One region of the Cupriavidus nantongensis genome, then DNA from elsewhere that is predicted to be linked to it. Evidence: predicted binding sites of a transcription regulator. Region 1 holds the regulator's gene; each other region holds the start of a gene.
What was found. Region 1 encodes HrcA, which represses chaperone genes, less so after heat shock. Its sites were predicted from a motif close to TTAGCACTCNNNNNNNNNGAGTGCTAA; they were not measured.

Region 1 (3,276 bases):
GACTGGAACGTCACCTGGTACTGCCCCGGCTGCAGGCCCAGTGCCTCGCCCAGCAGGCGGCCGGTCTTCACGCACTCGCAGTGGTAGGGATCGCCCAGTTCCAGCGTGCGCCGCGGCACGCCGTGGAACGACAGGATCAGCTTGTCGCCCCGGCCGAAATCCGGCATGCCATGCTGGGCCCAGTACGCGCCGACCTGCTGCTGCAGCGCCGCGATATACGCTGGATGGTCATGGAAATGCTTGACCAGCCGCAGCTCCGGCTGGTTGCGCCACTGGCCCATCACCCGGAACACTTCGTCGAAAGCGGTGGCCGTGGTGGTGCCCGAGTACTGCGGATACATCGGCAGCACCAGCACCTGCTCGCAACCCTGGCGGCGCAGCGCTTCCATCACCGAGGCGATCGACGGGTTGCCGTAGCGCATCGCGCACGCCACCGTCACGTCGTGGCCGTTCTGGTGCAGCAGCCGCTGCAGCGCGTGCGCCTGGCGCTCGCTGTAGACCAGCAGCGGCGAGCCCGTCATATGGGCCTCGCGCAGCCAGATCGATTCGTACTTGAGCGCCGACGCGCGCGAGCGCAGCGGCAGGATCACGCCGTACAGCAGCGGCAGCCACGCCGCGCGCGGGATCTCGACCACGCGCGGATCGGACAGGAATTGCTTCAGGTAGCGCCCCACCGCCTTGGGCGTGGGGGCATCGGGGGTGCCCAGGTTGACCAGCAGGATCGCCGTGCGCGGCGCCTGGCCGTGCTGGTAGGCCGGTTCGGGAGAAAACGTCATGTCGCTTCCGGGGTGGCGCGATGCCGGGACGGGGCGGGCCCGGCGGGGATGGTGCCGCCGCTCAGAGCGGAACGCCGGACCACTAGTTCTGGCTCAGCGCGCTCGACAGCAGCCGCGCGGTAATGTCGACGATCGGGATCACGCGCTCGTAGGCCATGCGCGTGGGGCCGATCACCCCCAGCGTGCCGACGATCTGCCCGTCGACCTCGTACGGCGCGGTGATCACCGCCATGTCTTCGATCGGCACCAGCTGGCTTTCGCCGCCGATAAAGATCTGCACGCCCTGCGCATGGCTGGACACGTCCAGCAGCTGCAGCAGGCTGGTCTTGTGCTCGAACACGTCGAACAGCCTCCGCAGCTTGTCCATGCTCGAAGCCAGGTCGTCGACTTCGAGCAGCTTGCGCTCGCCGCTGATATAGACGTGGTCGTCGTCCTCGTCCTCGGCGGTGCTGCCGGCCTCGACCGCGGCCTGCATCAGCTGCGACATGTCGCGGCGCAGGTCCTGCAGCTCAAGCCGCAAGTGGCTGCGCACGGTGTCGAAGCTCATGCCGGCATAGTGCGAGTTGAAGAAATTGGCGGCCTCGATCAGCTGCGCCGGCGTGTAGGGGAGTTCGGTCTGGATGATGCGGTTCTGCACGTCGCCCTCGGGGCTGACGATGATCAGCAGGATGCGCTTGTCCGACAGCCGCATGAACTCGATCTGCCGGAACGCCTGCGCGCGGCGCGGCGTCATCACCACGCCGGCAAAGTGCGACAGGTTGGACAGCGTGCGCGCCGCCGCGGTGATCATCCGCTGCGGGCCCAGCTGCTGGCCGCCCAGCTGGTCCTGGATCTGCCCGGTCAGCTCGGCCAGGTCGGCGTTGCGCTCGAGCGGCTTGGCGGTCAGCATCGAGTCGACGAACAGCCGGTAGCCGCGCGGCGTCGGGATGCGGCCTGCCGACGTGTGCGGGCTGGCGATAAAACCCATTTCCTCGAGATCGGACATCACATTGCGTATCGTCGCCGGCGACAGGTCCAGCCCCGAGTACTTGGACAGGGTGCGGGAACCGACCGGCTGGCCCTCGGCAATGTAGCGCTCGATCAGGGTCTTGAGCAGCGTTTTGGAACGTTCATCCATGATGCCCCGATTTTACGCAAGTTTTGGACCTTCTGGCGGACCGGCCCGATGTGCCGCCAGATGGGCTGTCGGATGGGCCGCCGGCGCCTGCTGACAACGGTCACGGCGGTATGGTCTAATCCCGGCATGTCCGCCCCAGCCAAAGCCAGCGCCGTGCGCACTCCATTCAAGACCGTCGCCCTGGTGGGCAGGTACTCCACCGCCGGCATCGAAGGGCCGCTGGAAGAGATCGCCTCCTATATCCTGCGCAACGGCCAGGATGTGGTGTTCGAGCGCGAGACCGCGCTGGCCACCGGGCTGACCGCCTACCCCGCCCTGTCCGCCGAAGAGATCGGCACGCAGGCCGACGTCGCCGTGGTGCTGGGCGGCGACGGCACGCTGCTGGGCATCGCGCGCCAGCTGGCCGGTTATGACGTGCCCCTGATCGGCGTCAACCACGGGCGGCTCGGCTTCATGACCGATATCGCGCTGGAAGACGCGCACACCGTGCTGCCCGACATGCTCGACGGCCGCTACGAGTCCGAGACCAGGCTGCTGCTGGCCTCGCGCGTGGTGCGCGACGACATGGACATCTTCTCCGCGCTTGCGCTTAACGATGTGGTGGTGAACCGCTCCGGCATCTCCGGCATGGTCGAGCTGGCGGTTTCGGTCGACGGCCACTTCATGTACAACCAGCGTTCCGACGGCCTGATCGTGTCGACCGCGACGGGCTCGACGGCCTACGCGCTGTCGGCCGGCGGGCCGATCCTGCATCCCACGCTGTCGGGCGTGGTGCTGGTGCCGATCGCCCCGCATGCGCTGTCGAACCGGCCGATCGTGCTGCCGCACGACGCCGAGGTCACGATCGAGGTGGCGAGCGCGCGCGACGCCAGCGTCAACTTCGACATGCAGTCGCTGACCTCGCTGCTGCCGGGCGACCGCATCGTGGTGCGGCGCTCGCACAAGACCATCAACCTGCTGCACCCGGTGGGCTACAACTACTACGCCACGCTGCGCAAGAAGCTGCACTGGCACGAATACCCGTCCGAAGACAACCGCCTCTGAGCGCCATCCAGCCGCCCCTCAGCCCGAGCCCGACCGTTCATCGGACCGACCACCCTTCTCCGCCACGATGCTGCGCAGCCTGTCCATCCGTGATTTCGTCATCGTCGACACCCTCGACCTGGACTTCGCCTCCGGCTTTACCGTGTTCACCGGCGAGACCGGCGCCGGCAAGTCGATCCTGATCGACGCCCTGGCGCTGGTGCTGGGCGAGCGCGCCGATGCCGGCGTGGTGCGCGAAGGCGCGCCGCGCGCCAGCGTCAGCGCCACCTTCTCGACCCATCCCGCGCTCGATGCCTGGCTGGCCGAGCGCGAGCTCAACAGCGAAGAAGACGGCGGCGT
Region 2 (3,276 bases), 430 kb from region 1:
TCGCGGCGAAGAAACTCAAGGTGCTGGCAGTCAGCGGCGACAAGCGCACGCGCGCATTGCCGCAGGTTCCGACCTTCGAAGAGGCCGGCTACAAGGAGATGAACATCTCGGCGGTCTACGGCGTGCTGGCGCCGGCCAAGGTGCCGCGCGCAGTGGTCGACAAGCTCAATGCCACCATCCGCGAGATCCTCGACGAACAGGATTTCGTGGAGAAGCACTTTGCGGCGCAGGGAATGGTGCCGATGAAGCTGACTCCGGAACAGTTTGCCCGCTATATCGAAACGCAGACGCAGCAGATGCGCAAGGTGGTGGCGTTGTCGGGGGTAAAGGTCGAGTAGGAGCCCGTAGGCAATGCCGATTGCACAGGATTTTCACCACGCGTGTCCAACGAAACCGGACGCGCATTCACAGGAGCGGAAGATGAGCAAGACCTACAAGCGTCTGGACAAGAGCCAGGCAGCGGTGCTGATGGTGGATCATCAGGCCGGCCTGCTGTCGCTGGTGCGCGACATCGAGCCGGACAAGTTCAAGAACAACGTTCTCGCCATGGCGGATCTGGCCAAGTATTTCAAGCTGCCGACGATCCTGACCACCAGCTTCGAGGACGGACCCAACGGGCCGCTGGTGCCGGAGCTCAAGGCCATGTTCCCCGATGCGCCGTTTATTCCGCGCCCCGGGCAGATCAATGCGTGGGACAACGAAGACTTCGTCAAGGCGGTGAAGGCAACCGGCAAGAAGCAACTGCTGATCGCCGGGGTGGTGACAGAAGTCTGCGTGGCGTTTCCGGCATTGTCGGCGATCGAAGAGGGCTACGATGTGTTCGTGGTGACCGATGCATCCGGTACCTTCAATGAGGTGACGCGCGAATCCGCGTGGCACCGCATGGCCGAGGCCGGCGCCCAGCTGATGACTTGGTTCGGCGTTGCCTGCGAGCTTCATCGCGACTGGCGCAACGACATCGAGGGGCTGGGGACCTTGTTCTCCAACCATATTCCCGACTACCGGAACCTGATTACCGCGTACACGACGGTGAAGAGCGCCAAATAGCATCACGCCAGCCATCGGCAACCGGCGCCATCCTCGGCGCCGGATCTCCATGTGCGCTGCGCCCGTCCTCCGGGAAAACCCGCATCCAGCGCCAGTCTTGAAATGCCCCTACCCCGTCCCTATAATTAGCACTCGTCAGGGGTGAGTGCTAACAGCCTCTGCGACACCTGAACATTTCTGACGGCCGTTGCCTCGGTAGCCGGCCGATTTGTGATCAAAAACTCACTTTGTATCTAGGAGTCCGTATGAATCTGCGTCCTCTGCACGACCGCGTGATCGTGAAGCGTCTGGACAACGAAACCAAGACCGCGTCCGGTATCGTGATTCCCGACAACGCTGCCGAGAAGCCCGATCAAGGCGAAGTGCTGGCAATCGGTCCCGGCAAGAAGGATGACAAGGGCAACAACATCGCCCTGGACGTCAAGGTCGGCGATCGCGTGCTGTTCGGCAAGTATGCCGGCCAGGGCGTGAAGGTGGATGGCCAGGAACTGCTGGTCATGCGCGAAGAAGACATCATGGCCGTGGTCAACAAGTAATCCGTTACTTGTAGCCCCACCCGTACAGATTTCAGGAGATTCAGAACATGGCAGCAAAAGACGTAGTGTTCGGCGACGCCGCCCGTGCCAAGATGGTCGAAGGCGTGAACATCCTCGCCAACGCAGTCAAGGTGACGCTGGGCCCGAAGGGCCGCAACGTGGTGCTGGAGCGCAGCTTCGGCGGCCCGACCGTGACCAAGGACGGCGTGTCCGTGGCCAAGGAAATCGAGCTGAAGGACAAGTTGCAGAACATGGGCGCCCAGATGGTCAAGGAAGTGGCTTCCAAGACCAGCGACAACGCCGGTGACGGTACCACCACCGCAACCGTGCTGGCCCAGTCGATCGTGCGCGAAGGCATGAAGTTCGTTGCCGCCGGCATGAACCCGATGGACCTGAAGCGCGGCATCGACAAGGCTGTCGGCGCCGCCGTAGAAGAGCTGAAGAAGATCAGCAAGCCCACCACCACCAGCAAGGAAATCGCCCAGGTTGGCGCGATCTCGGCCAACAGCGACGCCTCGATCGGCGAGCGCATCGCCGAAGCCATGGACAAGGTCGGCAAGGAAGGCGTGATCACCGTCGAAGACGGCAAGTCGCTGGCCGACGAGCTGGAAGTCGTGGAAGGCATGCAGTTCGACCGCGGCTACCTGTCGCCGTACTTCATCAACAACCCGGAAAAGCAGGTTGTTGCCCTGGACAACCCGTTCGTGCTGCTGTTCGACAAGAAGATCAGCAACATCCGCGACCTGCTGCCGGTGCTGGAGCAAGTGGCCAAGGCCGGCCGTCCGCTGCTGATCATCGCTGAAGACGTCGAGGGCGAAGCCCTGGCGACCTTGGTGGTCAACAACATCCGTGGCATCCTGAAGACCGCCGCCGTCAAGGCCCCGGGCTTCGGCGACCGCCGCAAGGCCATGCTGGAAGACATCGCCATCCTGACCGGCGGCACCGTGATCGCCGAGGAAGTCGGCCTGACGCTGGAAAAGGCGACCCTGAACGACCTGGGCCAGGCCAAGCGCATCGAGATCGGCAAGGAAAACACCATCATCATCGATGGCGCCGGTGACGCTGCTGGCATCGAAGGCCGCGTGAAGCAGATCCGCGCCCAGATCGAAGAAGCGACCTCGGACTACGACCGTGAAAAGCTGCAAGAGCGCGTGGCCAAGCTGGCCGGCGGTGTTGCCGTGATCAAGGTTGGTGCTGCCACCGAAGTCGAAATGAAGGAAAAGAAGGCCCGCGTGGAAGACGCCCTGCACGCCACCCGCGCTGCGGTGGAAGAAGGCATCGTCCCCGGCGGTGGTGTTGCCCTGCTGCGCGCCCGCGCCGCGATCTCGGCCCTGCAAGGCGACAACGCCGACCAGAACGCCGGTATCAAGATCGTGCTGCGCGCGATGGAAGAGCCGCTGCGCCAGATCGTGCTGAACGCCGGTGAAGAAGCTTCGGTGGTCGTTGCCAAGGTGATCGAAGGCAAGGGCAACTACGGCTACAACGCCGCTTCGGGCGAGTACGGCGACCTGGTCGAAATGGGCGTGCTGGACCCGACCAAGGTCACCCGCACCGCACTGCAGAACGCCGCTTCGGTGGCTTCGCTGATGCTGACCACCGACTGCGCCGTGGCCGAAACGCCGAAGGAAGAGTCGGCTCCGGCAATGCCGGGCGGCATGGGCGGCATGGGCGGCATGGAAGGCATGATGTAATC
Region 3 (3,276 bases), 810 kb from region 1:
CTGGAGCGGCGCACGGTGATCGGCCTGCGCAATTCGTCGCATACGGTGGCCAAGATGCTGCAGCCGGTGGGCGAGCACACGCCCGCCGAAGGCCTGCGGCTGTACAGCTACACGCACCCCGAATACCGCGAGACGCTGACCGACTACTTCTCGCACGAGCCCGCCAACGTGCTGCTGGCGCGCGGCACCGAGGGCGAGGTGGTGGCCGACGCCCGGCGCAGCGGCCGCATCGACTGGCTGCATGAAGGCCACCAGCAGACGCTGGTGGGCCAGGCCGGAGGCTCGATCGGCGACGTGCCGGAGCTGCCGCCGGGCAGCGATGCCGGCCTGACCGTGGCCTGGATCCGGCGCGTGCTCGATGGCGCGGTGCCGGTGCCGGCGCCCATCACCATCCAGATCGAGGCCATCCGCGAATGCCTGCGCCAGGGCACGCGCGTGACCTGGGCCAGCCCGGTCTGAGCCGGCCTGGCGACAACCGTCAGGGCTTGCGCGGGGGCAGCGGAATGCGCTCGGTCTCGCCCGGCACGTGCGGGAACTGGTCGTCCTCCCAGCGCTGGGCCGCGGCCTCGATCGCCAGCTTGCTGCTGGCGACGAAATTCCAGTAGATAAAGCGGTGGCCGTCGGTCGGGTCGCCGCCCAGCAGCATCACCCGCGACGGCGCCGTCGCCGTCAGCGTTGCCGGCTGGCCCGGCGTCAGCACCACCATGTGCTCGGCCGGCAGCGGCTCGCCGTCGAGCGAGACCGCGCCGTCGACCGGATAGATGCCGCGCTCGGCGTGGTCGGCGGGAATCTCCACGCTGGCGCCCGCGTCCAGCTCGATCGCCACGTACAGCGTGCGGCTGAAGACCTTGACCGGCGAGGTCTGGCCGAACGCATCGCCGGCAATCACCACCATGCGCAGGCCGGGCCGCTCGATACGCGGCAGCGTCGCCGCGGGATGGTGGAAGAACGACGGCTCGGCGCCCTCGTGCTGCTGCGGCAGCGCGACCCAGGTCTGGATGCCATGCAGGCGCGCGCCCTCCGGGCGCACATGCTGGGGCGAACGCTCCGAGTGCACGATGCCATGGCCGGCGGTCATCCAGTTGACGTCGCCGGGGCGGATCGCCTGGTCGCTGCCAAGGCTGTCGCGATGGATGATCTCGCCCTCGAACAGGTAGGTGACCGTGGCCAGGCCGATATGAGGATGCGGGCGCACATCGGCGCCCTGGCCGGGCGGCAGCTGCACCGGTCCCATATGGTCAAAGAAGATAAACGGCCCGACGGTCTGGGTTGCCGCGGCCGGCAGCAGCCGGCGCACGGTGAAATCGCCCAGGTCGCGCACATGCGGCTTGAGCAAGTGTTCGATAGCAGACATAAATCCTCCGATCCGATAAGAGAGGCTCGCAAGCATGCCAGTGCGCCGCCCGCCGGTCGAGTGTAGCCGCTGCTGGAACAGAGCATTGCAGCGCCGGGCAGAACCCCGGTGGCAGCCTGCGCTCTAACTACAGTGCCCGGTGGCAGCGGTATCGTTGCCGTCTCTTTACGATCTCCCTGGCTATTCGATTAGATGAAGCGATACCCGGGAACTATCAAGGCCATCGGAACTCCAATTAGCACTCACCCGGCCAGAGTGCTAAGATGTGTTGCAGTGCCGCCGATTCCCCAGGGACCGCGGCGCACCGGCAACCAAACCGCCGGACGCGAAAGGAGCCATTGAGTGAACGCAGTCTTGTCTGCCGACCAAACCCTGAATAACCGTCTGCCGACGGTGCCCCGGAACACGGGCAGCTTTGCGCTGACCTTTCCGGCGACCGTGGGCAACCTCGACAGCTATATCCAGGCTGTCCACCGTATTCCGCTGCTGACCGCAGAGGAAGAGCAACGCCTCGCGCGCGAACTGCGCGACCACGATTCCGTCGACGCGGCGCGCCGCCTGGTGATGTCGCACCTGCGGCTGGTGGTGTCGATCGCCCGCCAGTACCTCGGCTACGGCCTGCCCCACGCCGACCTGATCCAGGAAGGCAATATCGGGCTGATGAAGGCGGTGAAGCGTTTCGATCCGGACCAGGGCGTGCGGCTGGTGTCGTACGCGATGCACTGGATCAAGGCCGAAATCCATGAATACGTGCTGAAGAACTGGCGCATGGTCAAGGTGGCCACCACCAAGGCCCAGCGCAAGCTGTTCTTCAACCTGCGCAGCCACAAGCAGGGCGGCCACACCTTTACGCCGGAACAGGTCGAGGCCGTCGCGCGCGAGCTGAACGTCAAGCCCGAAGAAGTGATGGAGATGGAAACCCGCCTGTCGGGCGGCGACCTGGCGCTCGAAGGGCAGGTCGACGACGGCGAAGAGGAATTCGCCCCCATCGCCTACCTGGCCGACAACCACAACGAGCCGACCCGCGTGATGGAAGCCAAGCGCCACGACCGGATGCAGGTCGAGGGGCTGGAAGAAGCGCTGGGCAAGCTCGACGAACGCAGCCGCCGCATCATCGAGGCACGCTGGCTCAACGTCGAGGACGACGGCTCGGGCGGCGCCACGCTGCATGAGCTGGCCGACGAGTTCGGCGTGTCGGCCGAGCGCATCCGCCAGATCGAGGCGGCGGCGATGAAGAAGATGAAGGGCGCGCTGCAGGCATTCGCCTGATCCTCACCGCAACCATGCAAAAGGCCGGTCCATGGACCGGCCTTTTTTGTTGCCCGCGGAGCGTTGGTGCGACGTTATGCCGCACCCTTCGCCCCGGCTGCATCAGGACAACAGCTGTTTCAGGTCGTGCGCGATGGGCTCCGGACCCTGGCCGTGGCGGATAAACAGCCGCAGCTTGCCCTGCGGATCGAACACATAGCTGCCGGCCGAGTGATCGACGGTGTAGTTGTTGGGTGAGCTGCCCGGCACCTTGGCGTAGAACACCTTGAAGTCCTTGGCCAGCTTCTGCAGCGCGGCCTCGTCGGCCGGGCGCAGCCCGACGAAGCGGGGATCGAAGGCAGGCACGTATTGCGCCAGCAGCGCCTGCGTATCGCGTTCCGGGTCGACCGTGACGAACAGCACCTGCACGCGGTCCGCGTCCGGCCCCAGCTTCTCCATCACCGCTTTCAGCTCGGCCATGGTGGTGGGGCAGACGTCCGGGCAGTGGGTGTAGCCGAAGAACATCACCACCGCCTTGCCCTTGTAGTCGGCCAGCGTGCGCACCTTGCCGGTATGGTCGGTCAGCGAGAAGTCCTTGCCGAAGTCGGCGGCGCCGGTGATATCGACATTGCGGAACGACGCCTTCTGCTGTCCGCACGCGGCGACGGCCAGGG

Region 2: groES (co-chaperone GroES) is a predicted target of HrcA. The motif match lies at 1,173-1,199, and genes of this name have one in related genera.
Region 3: rpoH (RNA polymerase sigma factor RpoH) is a predicted target of HrcA. The motif match lies at 1,590-1,616, and genes of this name have one in related genera.

What each region holds. Positions count from the first base shown of each region.
Region 1 is NZ_CP014844.1:1,452,596-1,455,871, reverse strand. Features, by position in the region: gene hemH (ferrochelatase) at 1-776, opposite strand, end outside; gene hrcA (heat-inducible transcriptional repressor HrcA) at 859-1,893, opposite strand; gene A2G96_RS06685 (NAD kinase) at 2,020-2,937, shown strand; gene recN (DNA repair protein RecN) at 3,005-3,276, shown strand, end outside.
Region 2 is NZ_CP014844.1:1,022,580-1,025,855, forward strand. Features, by position in the region: gene A2G96_RS04640 (Bug family tripartite tricarboxylate transporter substrate binding protein) at 1-338, shown strand, start outside; gene ycaC (isochorismate family cysteine hydrolase YcaC) at 421-1,047, shown strand; gene groES (co-chaperone GroES) at 1,293-1,583, shown strand; gene groL (chaperonin GroEL) at 1,631-3,274, shown strand.
Region 3 is NZ_CP014844.1:638,127-641,402, reverse strand. Features, by position in the region: gene ybiB (DNA-binding protein YbiB) at 1-459, shown strand, start outside; gene A2G96_RS02905 (pirin family protein) at 479-1,354, opposite strand; gene rpoH (RNA polymerase sigma factor RpoH) at 1,697-2,623, shown strand; gene A2G96_RS02895 (SCO family protein) at 2,726-3,276, opposite strand, start outside.